4 regions of the Brevibacillus sp. SIMBA_040 genome follow, and region 3 is predicted to be linked to each of the others. Evidence: riboswitches for the same ligand, from Rfam matches in the RefSeq annotation. Region 3 holds a riboswitch; each other region holds the start of a gene.

Region 1 (4,464 bases), on a different contig from region 3:
GCCGTCCCTGGTCCAAGATCGCCCCATTTGTTGCTCTCTTCCTCTTCGTGCAAGCTGTACGTATGAGAGGCAACATCAGCCAGTCCAGAGGCTATCATTTCATTTACTTGTTGACGCGACAGTGGCGTCGTCATGTTTACTCGCTTTCGTTCTGCTACATCTCGTATCCTGCCTGCAATGGCAAAATTGACAGATGGAAAACCGTATTCACGCATAATCGGAAACGCTTCTGTATAGTAACTCTCATATCCGTCATCAAATGTAATGAGTACTGCATTCTCCGTTGGCAAGGTCCCCGTCTGAACAAATTGCACAAACTCTGCAAGCGATATAGGATGTAGATCATTTTCATGCAGAAACGCCATGTGCCTCGCAAATAGTTCTGGCGATATGACGTATCTCTGATCGGTTTGATCAGTCACATGATGATACGTTAATACGACAACCTGATTTTTGTACCACTTTTTCGGGACTGCAGTTGCTTTTTGGATTGCTGTGACGTTTGGCTCAGCATTCTGTGCGCCACTTATGTAGTTAGACGTATCAACTTGGGGAAAAGGTTGCAGTTTTTGTGCATTCTTTTTTACCAAATCCGATTCTCCCAGTAATCCACCAGCCACAATAAGTAACAAAAAGGTTACAAACACGATCAGGAAGAGCCTTCTTTTCGGCAAAAAAACCCCTCCTCACTTCCCATTTTAGGAGATTCGACATAACCCTACAAATTCCTTTGTTCACCCCACCCCAATAACTCCCAACGATTTTGATTTCCACAGAAAAAAGAGCCTAGTAACAGTACTAGGCTCTTTCACTACCGTTCTTATTTTGCCAGTTGTGCTGCTTCTTGCTTCAGCACTTCCGCTTTGTCTGTTTGCTCCCAAGGAACATTCAGGTCGTTACGTCCAAAGTGGCCATAAGCAGCTGTTTGTTTGTAGATAGGACGACGCAGGTCAAGCTGTTTAATGATACCAGCAGGACGCAAATCGAAGTTTTTACGAACCAGTTTCACCAGATCTTCTTCGGAAATGGTTCCTGTACCAAACGTATCTACAGCGATCGAAACTGGTTGAGCTACACCGATCGCGTAAGCTACTTGAACTTCGCACTTGTCAGCCAGTCCTGCAGCCACGATGTTTTTCGCTACATAACGAGCAGCATATGCGCCGGAACGGTCCACTTTGGTTGGATCTTTACCGGAGAATGCACCGCCGCCATGACGAGCATAACCACCGTACGTATCTACGATAATTTTACGGCCAGTCAAACCAGCATCCCCTTGTGGTCCACCGATTACGAAACGGCCAGTTGGGTTGATGAAGTATTTGGTTTCAGCATCCAACAGCTCAGCAGGAACTACTGGCTTAATTACGTGCTCAACCAAGTCTTTTTGGATTTGCTCCAAAGTAGTTTCAGGAGCATGTTGCGTAGAAATAACGATGGTATCGATACGAACTGGCTTGTCACCATCGTACTCAACTGTTACTTGTGTTTTACCATCTGGACGCAGGTAAGCCAGTGTGCCATTTTTGCGCACTTCTGTCAGACGGCGAGCCAGTTGGTGAGACATGCTGATTGGAAGTGGCATCAGCTCAGGTGTTTCGTTGCAAGCAAAGCCAAACATCAGACCTTGGTCACCAGCACCGATTGCTTCGATTTCAGCGTCAGTCATTTTGCCTTCGCGCGCTTCCAGAGCTTGGTCAACACCAAGAGCGATGTCAGCGGATTGTTCGCCGATAGCAGTGATTACACCGCAAGTATCTGCGTCAAAACCAAATTTAGCACGATCATACCCAATCTCACGGATTGTTTCACGAACCAATTTTTGAATATCAACGTACGTGTTTGTAGTGATTTCACCAGCTACGAGCACCAAACCAGTTGTTACGGATGTTTCGCAAGCTACACGAGCGTTTGGATCTTTAGACAGAATCGCATCAAGGATAGAGTCGGAGATTTGGTCACAAATCTTATCCGGATGCCCTTCAGTTACGGATTCAGATGTAAAGAGACGACGACCTTTTTGCAAAGCCATGAGAAAAATACCTCCTTTGACCTCATACAAATAGTGTGGTAGCCGAGACAGGATTTTATCGACGTAAACGCAATAAAAAAAACCTTTTCCGCGTTTTTGGAGGAAAAGGTTTGAGCGCTTTATGCTTCCTTCATCCTCTTATCGGCCAGAACAGATGTCCGTTCTGCTGGTTAGCACCGCTCTAGTCGGTTGCCGGGTTTCATCGGGCCAGTCCCTCCGCCTGCTCTGGATAAGAGTATCCATTACGGAATATAGAATAATTGTTTTTTCCTATGGTGTCAATAGACACATTTGGTAAAGGGCGTATTCGTTTGCTTGCGCGATTATAATTTGTACGCTTTTGAAATGAGGACAACGACTTCAGCCCTGGTCGCGATACCCTGTGGCTTAAACGTCGCTCCATATCCATTTATCCATTTTCTTGAAGATAGTGCTTCAATCGATGAGAACGCCCAGTGGTTTGTTGGAACATCCCGAAAGGAAGAAGTACTTGGCGCAAACAGGAAAACCTTTTGAGCTCGCGCAATCATAGCCGCCATTTCTGCACGAGAGATGGCTTGGTCGGGTCTCATACGATTATTTGGGTATCCCCTCAAAATGCCTTGCTGATAAGCTAGTCCCAAATTGTTATACGCCCAGTGACTTTTTGGCATATCGCTGAAAGAGGCACTGCCTCTATAGGTACTGCCCACAGATTGTCCACTCGCTCTCATCGCTTGAATGAGCATGGTCGCAAATTGAGCCCGCGTCACTGCCTGATTCGGCTTGAATGTCGCATCATCAAAGCCCTTGACGATACCTCTTCCACTCAGTTTCACAATCTCCGAGCGCGCCCAATGGTCGGAAATATCGCGATATCCTGCGACAAGCACCTGCTGGGTGACCGTCAAGCGATACAAATCATAGCGGAAAGGTACTCCACTATTTAAACGGATATAATATTTGCCTGGCTGCAGTCGCAGGCCAATAATTTCTCTTCCCTGGTCTGAGAGCTCCGCCACTTCATTCGTGCTGGCCAGCGCGTAATTGAGGTTTTTCTCACTGTAGAGGGCGAGTCTGACACCACTTGAGACGGGAATGAAGGGAGCACGAATACTAACGAAGGATTCGGCATTGACCCTAAATTGGAACCAGTCTGAATCCGCTGTCGTTGGAAAATTCCCTGTCATCAAGGTTCCACCTGCAAGCGGGGATGCTTGAAGATACGTATCATTCGGTTCATTTGGATCTTTCTTAATCGGAGTAAAGCCCAGGTCCAAACGATATTCCCCATTCACCGCATTTTGCTCATACTCGCTGATGCGGATCAAATACTTGCCAGGTGACACTTCTTTTCTGACATGCTCAGACGGGTCATCACGCGTGCCATTATCATAAGGAGAATCCCAGACTGTGTTTTTCCCTTGACTCTGTTTTCCGATCGCGAGCAAAATGTCCATCCGTTTATTATCAGGAGTAATACTTACGTCCATTTGACCGTATTCCCGCACATAATAAGAGAACCAGTCCTGGTCTCCTTCATAATGAAAGTTACCTGTAACGCTAATTTGATTTCCTACAAGCGGTCTTGCAGTTGCTTCTGTATCATTCGGTTCGTTGCGATCCGGGTTGATGTTGAAGCGGCTGGTTAAAACATAAGTAAATGCGTTCACTCCTGCTGTACGTAATAGGCGTATATACATGCGTCCAGCTTTTGCTGGTACCGTAACGGTATCCCCATTCCCAAAATACTCCGTGATGGGCTCCCGATTCTCTGTATAAAAAGTCGCCGCCATCGCCGAGCTTACACCAGAATTTATCGTTGAAGTAAAATTTACTTTTCCATCATAGGGGATATCCATTCGAAACCAATCAACGGTATCGTTCGGTCCAAGATTCCCCCGTATTTGGGACTCGATCGGAAATGCCTTGGCTGTTGACTTGGTGTTGTTTGGCTCCAAAAAATCCATGGACATTGGTGTGCGTACTGCCTTGTTTACATCTAGCAAGCCATATCCTGTTGTTCGATCCCATCCAGGCTCTCCAAGATTCGTAGCTGTCTGATAGAGCAGCATTCTGACATCCAAAGGACTCATTTTCGGATTTCTAGCAAGAATTAGAGCAGCAGCACCTGCAACTTGAGGCGCAGCTGCTGAGGTCCCACTAAATGGACCGTATTTCCCGCCCAGCTTGGTTGTATACACATTAAAGCCTGGAGCCACTAGACTAAGCTCAGGTCCAGAATTCGACTCATTGAGTGGCTGATTATTGTTTTTTACTGCTCCTACCGCTACAACAGTTGGATACGCGGCCGGAAAGGCAACCCGATCGGCTTCATTCCCGCTTGCTGCAACGATGATTGCTCCGCTTTGTTCGGCGCGATTAACAGCAGAAACTAGCCCCCGCGAGTAGGACATGCTACTAACAGACATCACGATGATTTTTGCTCCTCG
Region 2 (4,464 bases), on a different contig from region 3:
CCGATGTCGTGAACGTCACCTTTGACCGTTGCCAATAGAATCTTTCCTTTGGCGGCAGCGTCGGATTTTTCCATAAACGGCTCCAAGTAGGATACGGATGCTTTCATGACTTCCGCACTTTGCAAAACCTCTGCTACAATCAGCTGGTTTCCGTTAAACAGTCGGCCGACCTCTTCCATACCAGTCATCAATGGACCATTGATAATTTCAAGCGGCACGTATTTTTCCAGAGCCAGCTTCAGATCTTCAGTCAATCCATCTTTGGAGCCTTCAACGACATAGCGAGCAAGACGCTCTTCCAAAGTCAATGAGGATACCTCGACACTCACTTCCCTTTTCTTTTGGCGATAAAATTCGGTAAAGGCAGCGAGAGTCTCATCATTGGTCTCAAACAACAACGCTTCGGCCAGCTTTCTTTCGCTCTCAGGAATCGACGCGTAACGCTCCAGCTTCTCTGTATTCACGATTGCGTAATCTAGCCCAGCTAGTGTCGTGTGGTACAGGAACACTGCATTCAGCACCTCGCGTCCTGCGGCCGGCAATCCAAAGGAAACGTTACTTACACCTAAGATGGTCTTGCACTCTGGCATCGCTTGCTTGATTAAGCGAATGCCTTCGACTGTTTCTTTTGCAGAACCAATATATTGTTCATCACCTGTCCCCACAGGGAAGACTAGTGGATCGAAGATAATATCTTGCGGATTCATGCCGTATTGCTTGACGAGGATATCGTAGGAGCGCTGCGCTACTTCCAGCTTCTTTTCGCGCGTAACCGCCATCCCTGCTTCTTCTATCGTGCCAACAACAACCGCTGCGCCATATTTGTGGATCAGCGGAGCAACCTCTTCAAACCGTTCCAATCCATCCTCCAGGTTAATCGAGTTCAGAATCGCTTTCCCTTGGGAATAACGCAATCCCAGCTCCATCACCTTGGCATCGGTCGAATCGATCATGAGAGGGGCTTTTACCTTTTTCGCGATGAATTGCAGGAATTTTTCCATATCTTCGTATTCTTCACGGTCTGGGTCAGCCAAACAAATGTCGATTACGTGTGCTCCACGTTTTACCTGTGCACGGGCAATATCGGATGCTTCCTCATACTGACCGGCTGCGATCAGATCGCGGAATTTTTTAGAACCGATAACGTTTGTACGCTCCCCTACAAGCAGAGGACGACTGTCGTCTTCCACATACACAACCTCAATCCCGGAGACTGCACTTACGGAATCGGCAGCACCGCTTCGTGGCTTACAGTCCTTCAACGCCTCAGCCATTGCCCGGATATGATCCGGTGTGGTACCACAGCATCCACCAGCGACGTTCAACCAGCCTTGCTCAGCAAACGCGAGCATTTTGGAAGCGAGGCCTTGAGGGGTTTCATGGTAGTGACCATTTTCATCGGGCAAACCCGCATTGGGATAGCAGCTTACTCCGCATTGTGCAAGTCCGGACAAGGTACGGAGATGATCACGCATAAACTCTGGACCTGTCGCACAGTTCAAACCAATCGTTACCGGTTTTAAGTGCTCCAGGGAGATATAAAAAGCTTCGATGTTTTGACCTGCCAATGTCGTTCCCATCGGCTCGATGGTTCCTGAAAGCATCACGGGAATTTCTTTTCCCAGCTCGTCAAATGCTTTGCGGATACCGATACCGCCCGCTTTAACGTTGAGCGTATCCTGAGATGTCTCCAAGAGAAGCACGTCAGAGCCACCAATGATCAAGCCTTTTGCCTGACGGTAGTAAGCTTCGACAAGTTCTTCAAACGTAACGCCACCTGTAAGTGAGAGGGTTTTGGTGGTTGGCCCCATGGCACCCGCTACAAAGCGTGGCCACTCCTTTGTGGAGTATGCGTCGACAGCTTCCTTCGCCAAGCGTGCTGCTGCAATATTAATCTCCATGTCCTTGTCAGCCACATCGTACTCAGCCAATACGATAGAAGCCCCACCAAAAGAATTGGTTTCTACAATATCTGCTCCAGCTTCCAAATATTTCTCATGAATAGACCGGATGACATCAGGTCGGGTCAAATTCAGCAGCTCGTTACAGCCGTCGTATTCATCGCCACCGAAATCGTCAGCAGTAAGGTTCGCCTGCTGCAGCATTGTGCCCATCGCACCATCCAAAATCAGAATTTTTCGGGAAAGTTGTTCACGAAAAGTAGGTTTCATCAACTTGCTCCTTCTCTCCACTGCAATGGCTTATTTCTTTAATCGAAGATGAGAAAACCTGACTACGCCATACCAGCTGGCGAATGTCGCGGTTGCCCTGATACTGGCCTTTGGAATTTTGTAAATTCCTAATGGCACGAAAAAAATCCTCTTCTTTAGAAAGAAGAGGATTTGTCCGCGGATACAGCAACGCCTGAACCATCCTCTTATCTTTCAAAGCGCGTAGCTTTGCTGGAATTGGCACCGGATTTTTACCGGTTGCCGAGGCTTCATCAGGCCAGTCCCTCTGCCTCTCTGGATAAGAGTCGTACATTTTATGGAGTTATTCGTTTTTTGTCAAAAGTGATTGACGTTTGACAGTATCTTAACACCCCCCTGTCTCTTCGTCAATTGAGAATTTGTCTATTATTTACTCCTGTATGCTCCCCCTGCGCCCATTTTTATCATGACTAGTCATTCGCCCACGCCAACCTGTGCGTTCGTGTATAGACTAGAGCATAACGGAAAGGAGGGGAAACAAAAATGAGTACATCTTACTGCGGAAACGGATTCTTTGGCGACAGCTTCGCATTGGTGCTCGTACTGTTTATCCTGCTGGTCATTGTTGCGTGTTCGTGTGACGGCGGCTGCTAGTTAACCTGTAGAAAAGGGGCTATCGCCTAAAGCCATTTGCGTGGCTTGGGCATAGCCCTTTTTTGTTTTCTGTTAGTAAGGCTCCTTCACGATTTCGCCGGTTCGTGCATCAATATGCAAAAGCTTGCCTGCATTCTCGTCATGACTCCAAGGGATATAGGCCAGTATCGGACGATCGAGCCATTCATTGTCCTCATTCTTCAAAAGATACACAAGCTGCAATGGCATTGCGCGCAGATACTGTTCTACAGCCTGTTCCTTTGAAATGACGGAGGCTGCGTCCGGGAGCTCCACATGCGCATCTGTCTCTCTTCTGTTTTCAAACCCGTTTGCCTTCCCAGTGGAAGGATCGACAGTTACGATATACGCTTCATTTGGCTGCTTATCGAGAACAGGAATACCGTCTTTGCTCATGAAGAATTCAAATCCCCAGTTGCCTGATGCCACAGGTGTTGCAGCGCCAGGCTCGACAACCTCTGCCAGCTGCACTTCCTTTACCGCCGGGTCGATGTATTTCTCAAGCATCTCCAACGCCGCTTTTTCCGCCTCCGCGCGCTGGATCGTCACTTGGCTGCCCTGACGAGGTATTCCGAGTGCCATGACTCGTCCTGATTGTTCATCGGTTTCTACTACATAACGCTTTTCGCTGTTGTCAGTCCATACATAATTTTTTCGAGCATGTTTCGATTGTGGATCACGGTTTTCGTATTCGGCATATTTGAAGCTCTCCACACTCACACCGAATTCTTTGTGCAGCAATTTCTTCGCTTCTTCTTTTGACGTGACGATGCTATAGCTTTCGGGGGGTTGAAACGCAAATGCTTGTTCTTCCTTCCGTCGATCGTAGTCAAGGCCATTGTTTCCGGTGCTATAGGCAATCTTTCCACTCGTTCCTTCAATGTACCAGCCCAGTGAAGAAGGTTGACCGAGCTGGGAGGTGGATACAGACATCGTATATTCCAGCAGGGGCTTTGTTTGTGTTACCTTCCCTGATGCTCGATCTCGATTAACGGGAAAGTGCTGCAAGTAGTTTAATTTGATGTTGGCCTCCATTTCCTTTTTTGCCTTCTCTACAGAAACGGCAGATTTTCCATCCGGAAAAGATGCAAGCTCATGCTTTTTCATCGCTTCTTTGGAATAATAGACAATCCGTCCCGCTTGATTAACAGATATCCGGATCGTATCATTCATGACCGGCAGCTCATTGTAATATCGCTGGTATTCAATCGAGTCGTTTTTGTACGAGTATCGGTAATTTTTACTGTCCGCTCCAAGCATGTCCTGCAGGAAATGGTTTGCCGTTTTCTTTGCCAGAGCTTCCGGGGCTTCCTTCCAAATCCCCACTTCCTGAATTAGACGATAGGTCCGCAAATCCTCAGCTTTACCAGACACGCTGATTAACGCCTGATTCCAATCATCATCATCTGCATTTCCAAGCATTATTTCGAAACCGTCGTAATACATCGATTTGTTATCCAGTGCTGGCGATGGATTCAGCTCTGGAAGAGACTTCGTCAATTTCCCCAACAGCTCCTGTTCCTCTTTGTTTGTACGACCGAAAAATGCCACCTGGCCCTCGCTGTCAATTTGAACAGATATGATGTCAAACGGAATTCGAGCACCTTCCTGCTCTTTTTGGAACGTTACGTTCATCCACGTA
Region 3 (4,464 bases):
AAATCACGCTTTTCCCGCTCTGCGCCAAATTGCGAATGGTTTGCAGCAGCTCGCGAACCTCTAGCGGTGTTAATACTGCGGTAGGCTCGTCCAAAACAATGATGTCCGCTCCCTGATACAAGACTTTCAGAATTTCTACCCGTTGCTGCTCACCGATCGAGCAGCTGGACACCTGTGCCTGTGCATCAATCGGGATACGGTATTGCTCACTTAGTGCACGAACTTTATCCACAGCTTCTTTTCTTTTGAAAAAGCCAGCCTGCTTCGGTTCATATCCGATCACGATGTTTTCAGTCACAGTGAACTCACCAAACAACATAAAGTGCTGGTGAACCATTCCGATTCCGCTCCGAATAGCATCTTCTGGGCCACGGAACGTGACTTTTTTGTCGCCTATCACGATATCTCCTGAAGTTGGCTGCTCCATGCCGTACAGCATCCGCATCAACGTCGTTTTGCCTGCTCCATTTTCACCAACGATTGCGTGTACTTCGCCAGCAGCCAGTGAGAAAGACACCTTGTCGTTGGCAATAAAATCTCCGTATTTCTTGGTCATGTCCCTCATTTCCAGACGATAGGCCATTCCCACTCCTCCTTTATCCTGTGCTGCCGCCTATAAACTTCCTCTAACACAATCGTGACCGACTACACAGCTGTAGTCGGTCACATCAATGCACTGTGTGTATTCTTTTAGAACGTGTCTGGAACTTTGCGCGTTCCAGCTACAATCTCATCGTTGATCGCTTTTACTTTGTCGATAACTTCTTGACCGATAAACGCATTCAGTGGCGTTTGGCTCTCATGTGTTACGTACGTCACGCCCACACCTTTTTCTTTCAAACCATACGTTACTACGCCTGGCTTCAGGGAGCCTTCTACAAACGCCTTCACTGTTTCATACGCTGCTGCATCCGTACCTTTCAGCTGAGACAACACGATGTGCTCAGGGTCGATTGTCGTGCGGTCAACGTCTTGTCCTGCTGTATAGAAGCCTTTTTCCTTCGCTGCTTCAAAAACGCCCAGGTCCCCTACTGCAGCTGCACCATTGATGAAGTCAGCGCCTTTGGATGCTTGCAATAGCGCCATTTCTTTTGCTTTTGCCGGGTCAGAGAAGCTGCCTACGTAGTTCACGAGGAATTCTGCGTTAGGATTTGTTGCTTTCATCCCTTCCTGGAAGCCGCCTGTCCATTTTTTCAACAGCGGAATATCCATCGCTACGACCATACCAACTTTGTTCGTCTTGGTAGCCAGACCTGCTGCCGCACCCATCAGGTATGCAGCTTCCTGCTCACGGAACGTTACGCTGCGAACGTTTGGCAAATCTACTACCGTATCGATTATCGCAAAGCTCTGATCAGGATTTTCTGCTGCTACTTTTTTCAATGCATCCTCAGCTTCAAAAGAAGAAGTGATGATCAAATCATACTTTTCTGCTACAGCTACACGCAGGTTTTCTTCAATCGCGCCATGGTCAGTGGACTCGATACTCTTCACTTCTGCGCCGAACTCTTGTCCAGCTTTTTTCGCACCCTCATCCATTTGCTGGAAGAACGGATTTACCCCGATTTTTTCTGGCAGGATCAATGCAATGCGCTTTTTCGCTGCGCCCTCTTGTCCTGTTGCTTGTCCTTCTGATTTATCTGCAGGTGCATTGCCGCCTGCCGAGCAACCTGCTGCCAATACTGCAAATGTGGTTAATGCCAATAACAACTTTTTCATGGTGTCGTCTCCTTCTCCTGTTCGTCCGTTTCGATCGTTTTTCTCTATTCCAATACGTAATGTACGTCTTTTGGACGTAAATTTCAATAGTAATTACGAATATTTCACTTCATATACACTTTATCGTTCGCAAATTCCCCCTCTTTAGCATAAAAACAAAAAAACTCTTCCCTGAGGAAGAGTTTGCGTCCGAGGCAGTCCTCTTCCTCATCTGTCAAAACCCCGGTCAGGTTTTGCAGGAATTGGCACCTTACTGTACACGTACGTACAGTGGTTGCCGGGCTTCATCGGGCCAGTCCCTCCGCCTCTCTAGATAAGGTAGGTGAATCTATCAAGTTATAATGATGATTATTCTAGCAGAACGCCTCAAAAATGCAATTGTTTTTTGGTTCCAAACTTTCGTTACTATTCTTTGTGAAACGTTTGCTGCAAACGATGGGACAGCGTATTTAACTCGCCTAGCTCTTCGGTAATTTCTCGCACCTTTTGATGCTGATTTTCTGCTGTCGCAAAAAGCTCTTCCAGATTGGCAACCGATTGCTCCGTTACAGCAGTAATGGTTGACATCTCTACTGCCACTTCACCGGAGCGCATTTTTACCCGGTCCATACTGGAGCGCACTTGATCGGCTGCCTCCAGGAATGCAACCATTCCCGTCCGCACCGCTTCAATAGAAGCAACTGTTTTTACTGCCAGCTCCTGTCCTTTGGCAACAGACGTTTCTCCACTGCTAATTTGCTGTACTGCATTTTCACTTTCCTGATGGAGCACCTTCAGAATCTCACTAATTTCCTGGGTAGCTGTGGCGCTTTGTTCAGCCAGCTTCCGAACCTCATCCGCAACGACTGCGAAGCCGCGTCCATGCTCACCCGCACGTGCCGATTCGATAGCAGCATTCAATGCCAACAGGTTGGTCTGTGTTGCAATTTGATTAATAGCACCTACAATTTCCTCCACGCGGTTCGCCTGACGATTGAGCTGATGGATCGTTGAAGCCGCTACATTTACCGACTGTACGATTTGGTCCATTTGCATAGACAGCTCATTCATCATCGTCACACTGTCAGTCAGACGACGGTTATTGTGATCCGATTCACTCTTCATCGCATTTGCCTGATTGGTTACGGCTACGATCTCGGAATCAATCGACTGCACCTCTTCTTCAATCTTCACGGTAGAGTTAGCTTGCGACTCCATACCTGTCGCTACTTCCTTGAAGGCGATCATCATCTCGTCCGTATTGCGCTTCGTACCTTCTGCGTGCTCATGCACATGCTCGGACGTACGATCCAATTGGTCCGTCATCAACTGGATTTGGCCCAGCATTTCTTCCAGACGTTTCTCTTTCTCCTCCGCTTCCTGACGAGCCGCATTCGCTTTGTTCAGAGAAGCTTGTCCAGCCAGACAGAGATAGGTCATCGCCCCCATCATCATGAGGATCGCAGAAATGCGCAGAACCATGTTCACTTCATCAAAATCACCACTGAAAATCTCATATGTACCTGTATAAAAGCCAACAACCGACAAAATAATCTGGACAACCCCTGTAAATACGACCAGCTTCCAATCCAAATACGCTGCTAAAAAACCAATTACTATAAATGCAAGAAAAGGTACTTCTTCATAGGTCGTAAAATGGTCAAAGGTTATCGCATAATACATGAAGCCCACAGCCACTAAATAACGAATGATATGGCTGTTTTTTCGAATGAAGTAAAGCGGTGACACGATCAAGGTAATCAGCAGTCCCACTGATGTAAGCTTCCAAAATTCCACGCCAGTCGAATAGGTAATAAGACCTGCCATCCAAAGATGATTCCATAAGATAAAAATCATAAAGCCTTCTTTATTTGTCAACGTATTGCGTACCAATTGAACCATAATCGCCCTCCTTTATTTCCGTTTTTATTTATATCGGCATCTTTCTCCATTATAAGCCGAACTTTATAACCAAATATGTGAAAAAAGTAAGAACAGCAAAAATAATTTGGAATAGGCTGATGTAACCAAACATTTTTTTCAATCAAGAACGAAAGGAACAACCAAAGTGGAACTCAACCAACTGCCAGCCACTGTGCTGACACGTACCATCTCCCGCCAAAACACGACCATTTACTATCCACAGCTCGCTGGACTCGCGAATCAGCAGGCAGAAAAGGATATTAACAAAGCTATTCTCCAAACCGTTCAGGGGCTGATCCATGAGCAGCAGCGTGTGCAGGTACCCGGAAATACACAGATGCAAGGTAGCTACGAGATCAAAAGCAATGAGAGAGGCATCTTCAGTGTGACATTGACTAACTATGCCTATACTCCGCAAATGGCCCATGGCATGACATTTATGGGTTCGGTTACGGCAGATATTCAGACAGGCAAGCTATTCACGCTGCGTGATCTGTTCAAGCCCGGAAGTGACTATGTCAAAGTAATCTCGGATAACATCAAGCTGCAAATCAAAGAGCGCAATATCCCTACCCTGAACGGATTTACTTCGATTAAGCCTGACCAGGATTTCTATCTCGCTGACAAAGCTCTTGTCATCTATTTTCAGTTGTACGAAATTACGCCTTACTATGTTGGTTTCCCCATGTTCCCCATCTCCGTCTACGATCTCGAGCCAATCATGAACGAAACCGGGCCACTCAGCATTATGGCTGCTGACTGATTTCAAGGTCGTTTTTCATACCATCCAGGCTGGTGCGATGATACAACGGGCATCAGCGTTTTTTTGTGCCCATTGCTGAC
Region 4 (4,464 bases), on a different contig from region 3:
ACCACACGCGCAAATGGCAACGCCTGCTTCACAATCACGCTCTTTCCGGTAGCTTTCTCTTGAATATCAAACACCAGATTGAGGTTTCCATCCCCGATTTCGTGACTCGTCAGCTCTGCTCCCTCAGTAAACAGACCTGGCAAACCCTTTACGTACTCCACTGCTTCCTGCTCGGTCAACGCACGATAAGCCATGATTCATTACTCCCCTCAATGTCATTTTGTATTTATCTCTAGTGGACTGGATGCTTGCCCCAGTCTAGCAATCAAACGGTAGCCATTGCAGACATGCAAAAAGACCTCTTTTCCCGAAGAAAAGAGGTCGCTGTCGTCACGTACAAAACAAACGTGTCCTTGTCCCCCTTATCTTCCAGACTACTTTTGTTTCTGCAGGAATTAGCACCGTGCACGTCGCCTGAAACTTTAATCGCTACAAAAGCGACCAAAGAGCGTCATGTCGGTTGCCGGGTATCATCGGGCCAGTCCCTCCACCTTCTCTGGATAAGGTATCCATCGTATGCAATTATGATTTAGTTTGAATCATACAGCCACACTTACACGCTGTCAACACCCTTTTTCAGCTGCCCCCATCCATTTTTACTACCAGCTATAGTGCGTACCGGAAGCAGCTGGGCGATCCCAATTCCACCAGTCCACCTTGCCCAAAAAGGCCGCTGTAATCGACTTTTCCTGTTGCAGCTTGAGTAACTCCTTGGTCGGTCCGGTCAAAACAGCACCATAAATACGGACGCCATTTTTTTGCATGTACTGGTAACGCTCGGCAATTTGCGGCTTGCTCCTAGAAACCAAGCTAAACCCTATTTCATTGGTCAGCCGCTCCTGTTCGGTAAGATATTTCATTTCGCTCAAATAAACTGCTGCCCGGCGCAGTCCTTCGCCATTGACCAGAATCGGGGCATTCCCGTAATTAAGCTCCCGCTCCGCAAACCCCCAGACGTCACCAGCGCCGAGAAGACGAACTCCTTCCCCAGCATCACTGCGTGCCTGCTCCTGCCCTGAATCGACAGCAAACCAGACTGTTTCATATGCATCACTGCTAACATAGCGGGAAATAAGCGAGTAATATTCCTCGTAGCTCAAAAAATGGTCAAAGGAGATAGCCAGCTGAGATACTGTGCCCTCCGGCAGCTTTCCCATCGTCGTCCAGGCAGGTGTACGTAGATACTCCGAGTCCGCCAGCGTCACCTTCTGCCCCGTAATCGGATAGCTGAAAAAGAGCTTTTGCTCCCTGATCCCGTTTGTCCACTCTGGCTTGGCACTTGTCTTCCACAAATAGTTGGTGCTTTCGAAGCTTCCGGCGTTTTTGTCCTCGCTCCCCACCCGCTCACGCAGTTCCATCCTGATCTTCCCGTAAAATAAACCGACCTCTGAGCCACTGCTACCTACACTCACGCCCGGCTGCGTGAAGTTGACCATATCCTTGGCGACCCGGAACAAATCGTCGTGCATCAGGGAACCAAACCAGCCGTTCACCACAAACAGCAAGACACCTGCAAAAAAGGCAAGCGCCATCGTAAACGCGGAATTCGATAGGCGCATCCTCCATTTACCCCGCCGAATGATAGCCCGCTGTTTCTCTTCTGTAAGAGCGGCAGGGGCCTCTTTGCCTGGGTCAGAGCCCGTGCCTTGCTCTTCCCCCAGCAGAAGCCGTTCCAATCGCTGGGCGTACTCCTCATCTCTGATTACTTCTTCCCCGAGCCTTTGCTCCTCGCCCTCTGTCATTTCTCCTCGCAGGTAAGCGAGCAGCTTTTGATCCCTGCTATTTTTGTCTTTATTCTCCATCTGCTCCATCCCTCCACAACTTTCGCATCTTTTGCCGCCCTCGAAACAGAGAACGCTTTACGTCAGCCACATCGATACCCAATATTTCTGCGATTTCTGCATAGGAAAAGGAAGCTGCTGCAAGCAGAATGACCTGCTTTTGCTTTTCTGGTAGCTGCAGAAGAATTTCCTGAGCCATTTCCCACATTTCCTTGTGCACCACAGTTTCCGCAGGATCATCCACCTGCTGGTCAGCTTGTTCAGGAAGCTGCCCTACCAGCTGCAAGGGTCGCTTCGTCTGTTTACGATGCCAATCGACAAAGGCGTGGTACGCTACCTTGAACAGCCACGGCCTGACTTTTTCCCCGTGGTAATCGTCCAGGGACAAAAAGGCGCGGAAAAAGGTTTCCTGCGCCAGGTCCTCTGCCTGCCGTGCATCGCGTGTCAGCCGGAAAAGGTAGCGGTATATATCGTTTACGTGCAGTTTGTACACGTCGTCCAAGCTCACTTTCCCAACGCTTCCACACCCTTTCATTGACTACCACGCTTGGAATGGAAAAAAGTTTCACTTCGTCCACATTTCCTTTTGTTCTTTTGTGCACACTTGGCGGAAAAACAATTTGACTCCCGGTTCAGATCGTCATATCATGATGGTATCGCACACGATTTAGCAGCGTGTGAACCATATTACTCTTATCGCGAGCTGGCTGAGGGACTGGCCCTATGATGCCCGGCAACCGGCGCTCTTCTATTTTTGATTGATAGAATAGCGAAACGGTGCTAATTCCAACGGATAAGAGTCGAGACAGGAGAACCACTTCTGCGCGTCTCGGCTACTGACCCGAGAGATGAGAGGAGACGAAGACTCTTTTATAGTCGACAACCGCCTCCCTACTCACGGGGAGGCTTTTTACATTTCCTGCACGAACAAAAAGGAGGATTAGCCCTGGCATGAGTGAGCAACGCATCCTCGTAACCTATCTGACACAAGCCAAGGATCTAAACAAAAAAGCAGCTGCGATCGCAGTCGGAATGACAGTCGGATCATGGACTGACCTGCCCGCTGCCAAGCAAGCAGAGCTGCAGCCATATTTGGGCGAAGCCGTAAGTGCGACCCCGCTTGAAACACTTCCGGACGGGGAAACTCGTGGTTTGATAACCGTCAGCTACCCTACTCGGAATTTTACACAAGATATTCCGTCTCTGTTGACAGGCATTTTCGGAAAGCTCTCCATGGATGGGAAAATCAAGCTCGTTGACGTCGTTTTTCCCGATTCATTCCTGACAGCTTTCCCTGGTCCGAAATATGGAATCGACGGACTACGCAGCCGTTTAGGTGCGCACGATCGCCCTCTTCTGATGAGCATTTTCAAGTCCTGCCTCGGCCTTCCTTTTGATGATTTGAAAACGCAGTTTCGTGCCCAGGCATTGGGCGGTGTTGATCTGGTCAAAGATGACGAAATCTTCTTTGCAGATGATCGTGCCCCTTTCCTGGAGCGAATCAAAGCGTTCAAGCAAATTGCAGTGGAAACAGAAGCGGAAACAGGCAAGCCTGTCCTGTATGCAGCCAACCTGACTGGTCCTGTAAACGAGCTGAATGAAAAGGCAAAGCGTGCAGTTGAGGCTGGTGCAGATTGTCTGTTGTTCAACGTACTGGCCTTTGGCTTTGACGCTCTGCACAGACTGGCACAGGACCCTGATGTTCGCGTGCCCATCATGGCTCACCCGGCATTGGCTGGTGCGTATTATCCATCGCCTGATTACGGAATTGCCACTCCGCTCTTGCTTGGTACATTGATGCGGATTGCAGGTGCTGACCTGGTGCTGTTCCCATCCCCGTACGGCAATGTAGCCTTGGACAAATCGGAAGCACTCCAGCTTGCCCAAAAGCTCACAGCACCACTGGAAGGCATTCGCCGTTCATTCCCCGTTCCGTCCGCGGGAATCCATCCTGGACTTGTGCCACAGCTGTTTGCAGACTTCGGCTTGGATCAAATCGTCAATGCTGGCGGTGGAATTCACGGCCATCCAAGCGGAGCGACTGCGGGAGCAAAAGCATTCGTCGCTGCGATCCAGGGGGTCACTGCTGGACGTACGTTGCAGGATGCCGCGTCCGAATCGCCAGAGCTGGCTATTGCCCTAGAGAAATGGGGTGGCGGACGATGAGCAAAAAGCTGGTCCTCTTCTGCGATTTTGATGGAACCATCACGGAAAAAGACAATATCGTAGCGATTGTTCGCAAATTTGCTCCCCTTGAGTGGGAAGCGCTGACCGAGCAAATCCTTTCCCAAAAAATTAGCGTACAGGAAGGGGTAGGCAAGCTGTTTCAGCTTCTCCCCTCTTCCCTGCGCCAAGAGATCGTGGACTATATCGTAAACGAAGCTTCTATTCGTCCCGGCTTTGCGGAGTTTGTAAGCTTTTGCCGCAGCGAAGGTATCGAGCTGTTAATTACGAGCGGTGGAATCGACTTTTTCGTAGAGCCGATCCTCGCACCGTTCGATCTGTCCGATGTGCCTATCTACTGTAATGGCAGTGATTTCTCAGGCGAGCGTATTACCATTACGTGGCCGCATTCCTGCGACGAGCACTGCACAAACGGCTGTGGAATGTGCAAGACCACCATCATTCGCCGCTATGACTCAGCGAATCACTACCGCGTCGTCATCGGCGATTCCATCACTGA

What was found. Region 3 has a riboswitch for S-adenosylmethionine ahead of SB752_RS12260 (BMP family protein). Riboswitches for the same ligand answer to the same signal wherever they lie in the genome.
Region 1: another riboswitch for S-adenosylmethionine. It lies ahead of metK (methionine adenosyltransferase); the one in region 3 lies ahead of SB752_RS12260 (BMP family protein).
Region 2: another riboswitch for S-adenosylmethionine. It lies ahead of SB752_RS30585 (hypothetical protein); the one in region 3 lies ahead of SB752_RS12260 (BMP family protein).
Region 4: another riboswitch for S-adenosylmethionine. It lies ahead of SB752_RS02345 (2,3-diketo-5-methylthiopentyl-1-phosphate enolase); the one in region 3 lies ahead of SB752_RS12260 (BMP family protein).

What each region holds. Positions count from the first base shown of each region.
Region 1 covers NZ_JAWRXI010000024.1:12,672-17,135, reverse strand. The annotation lists gene SB752_RS28085 (polysaccharide deacetylase family protein) at 1-674, opposite strand, end outside; gene metK (methionine adenosyltransferase) at 821-2,026, opposite strand; SAM riboswitch class I at 2,168-2,268, opposite strand; gene SB752_RS28075 (S8 family peptidase) at 2,356-4,464, opposite strand, start outside.
Region 2 covers NZ_JAWRXI010000030.1:44,725-49,188, forward strand. The annotation lists gene metH (methionine synthase) at 1-2,171, opposite strand, end outside; gene SB752_RS30585 (hypothetical protein) at 2,152-2,373, opposite strand; SAM riboswitch class I at 2,375-2,476, opposite strand; gene SB752_RS30590 (YjcZ family sporulation protein) at 2,694-2,804, shown strand; gene SB752_RS30595 (YcdB/YcdC domain-containing protein) at 2,877-4,464, opposite strand, start outside.
Region 3 covers NZ_JAWRXI010000006.1:155,195-159,658, reverse strand. The annotation lists gene SB752_RS12265 (ABC transporter ATP-binding protein) at 1-583, opposite strand, end outside; gene SB752_RS12260 (BMP family protein) at 691-1,719, opposite strand; SAM riboswitch class I at 1,924-2,039, opposite strand; gene SB752_RS12255 (methyl-accepting chemotaxis protein) at 2,125-3,600, opposite strand; gene SB752_RS12250 (DUF3298 and DUF4163 domain-containing protein) at 3,767-4,384, shown strand.
Region 4 covers NZ_JAWRXI010000001.1:468,680-473,143, forward strand. The annotation lists gene mtnK (S-methyl-5-thioribose kinase) at 1-194, opposite strand, end outside; SAM riboswitch class I at 360-507, opposite strand; gene SB752_RS02335 (anti sigma factor C-terminal domain-containing protein) at 600-1,802, opposite strand; gene SB752_RS02340 (sigma-70 family RNA polymerase sigma factor) at 1,792-2,289, opposite strand; SAM riboswitch class I at 2,472-2,581, shown strand; gene SB752_RS02345 (2,3-diketo-5-methylthiopentyl-1-phosphate enolase) at 2,733-3,947, shown strand; gene SB752_RS02350 (2-hydroxy-3-keto-5-methylthiopentenyl-1-phosphate phosphatase) at 3,944-4,464, shown strand, end outside.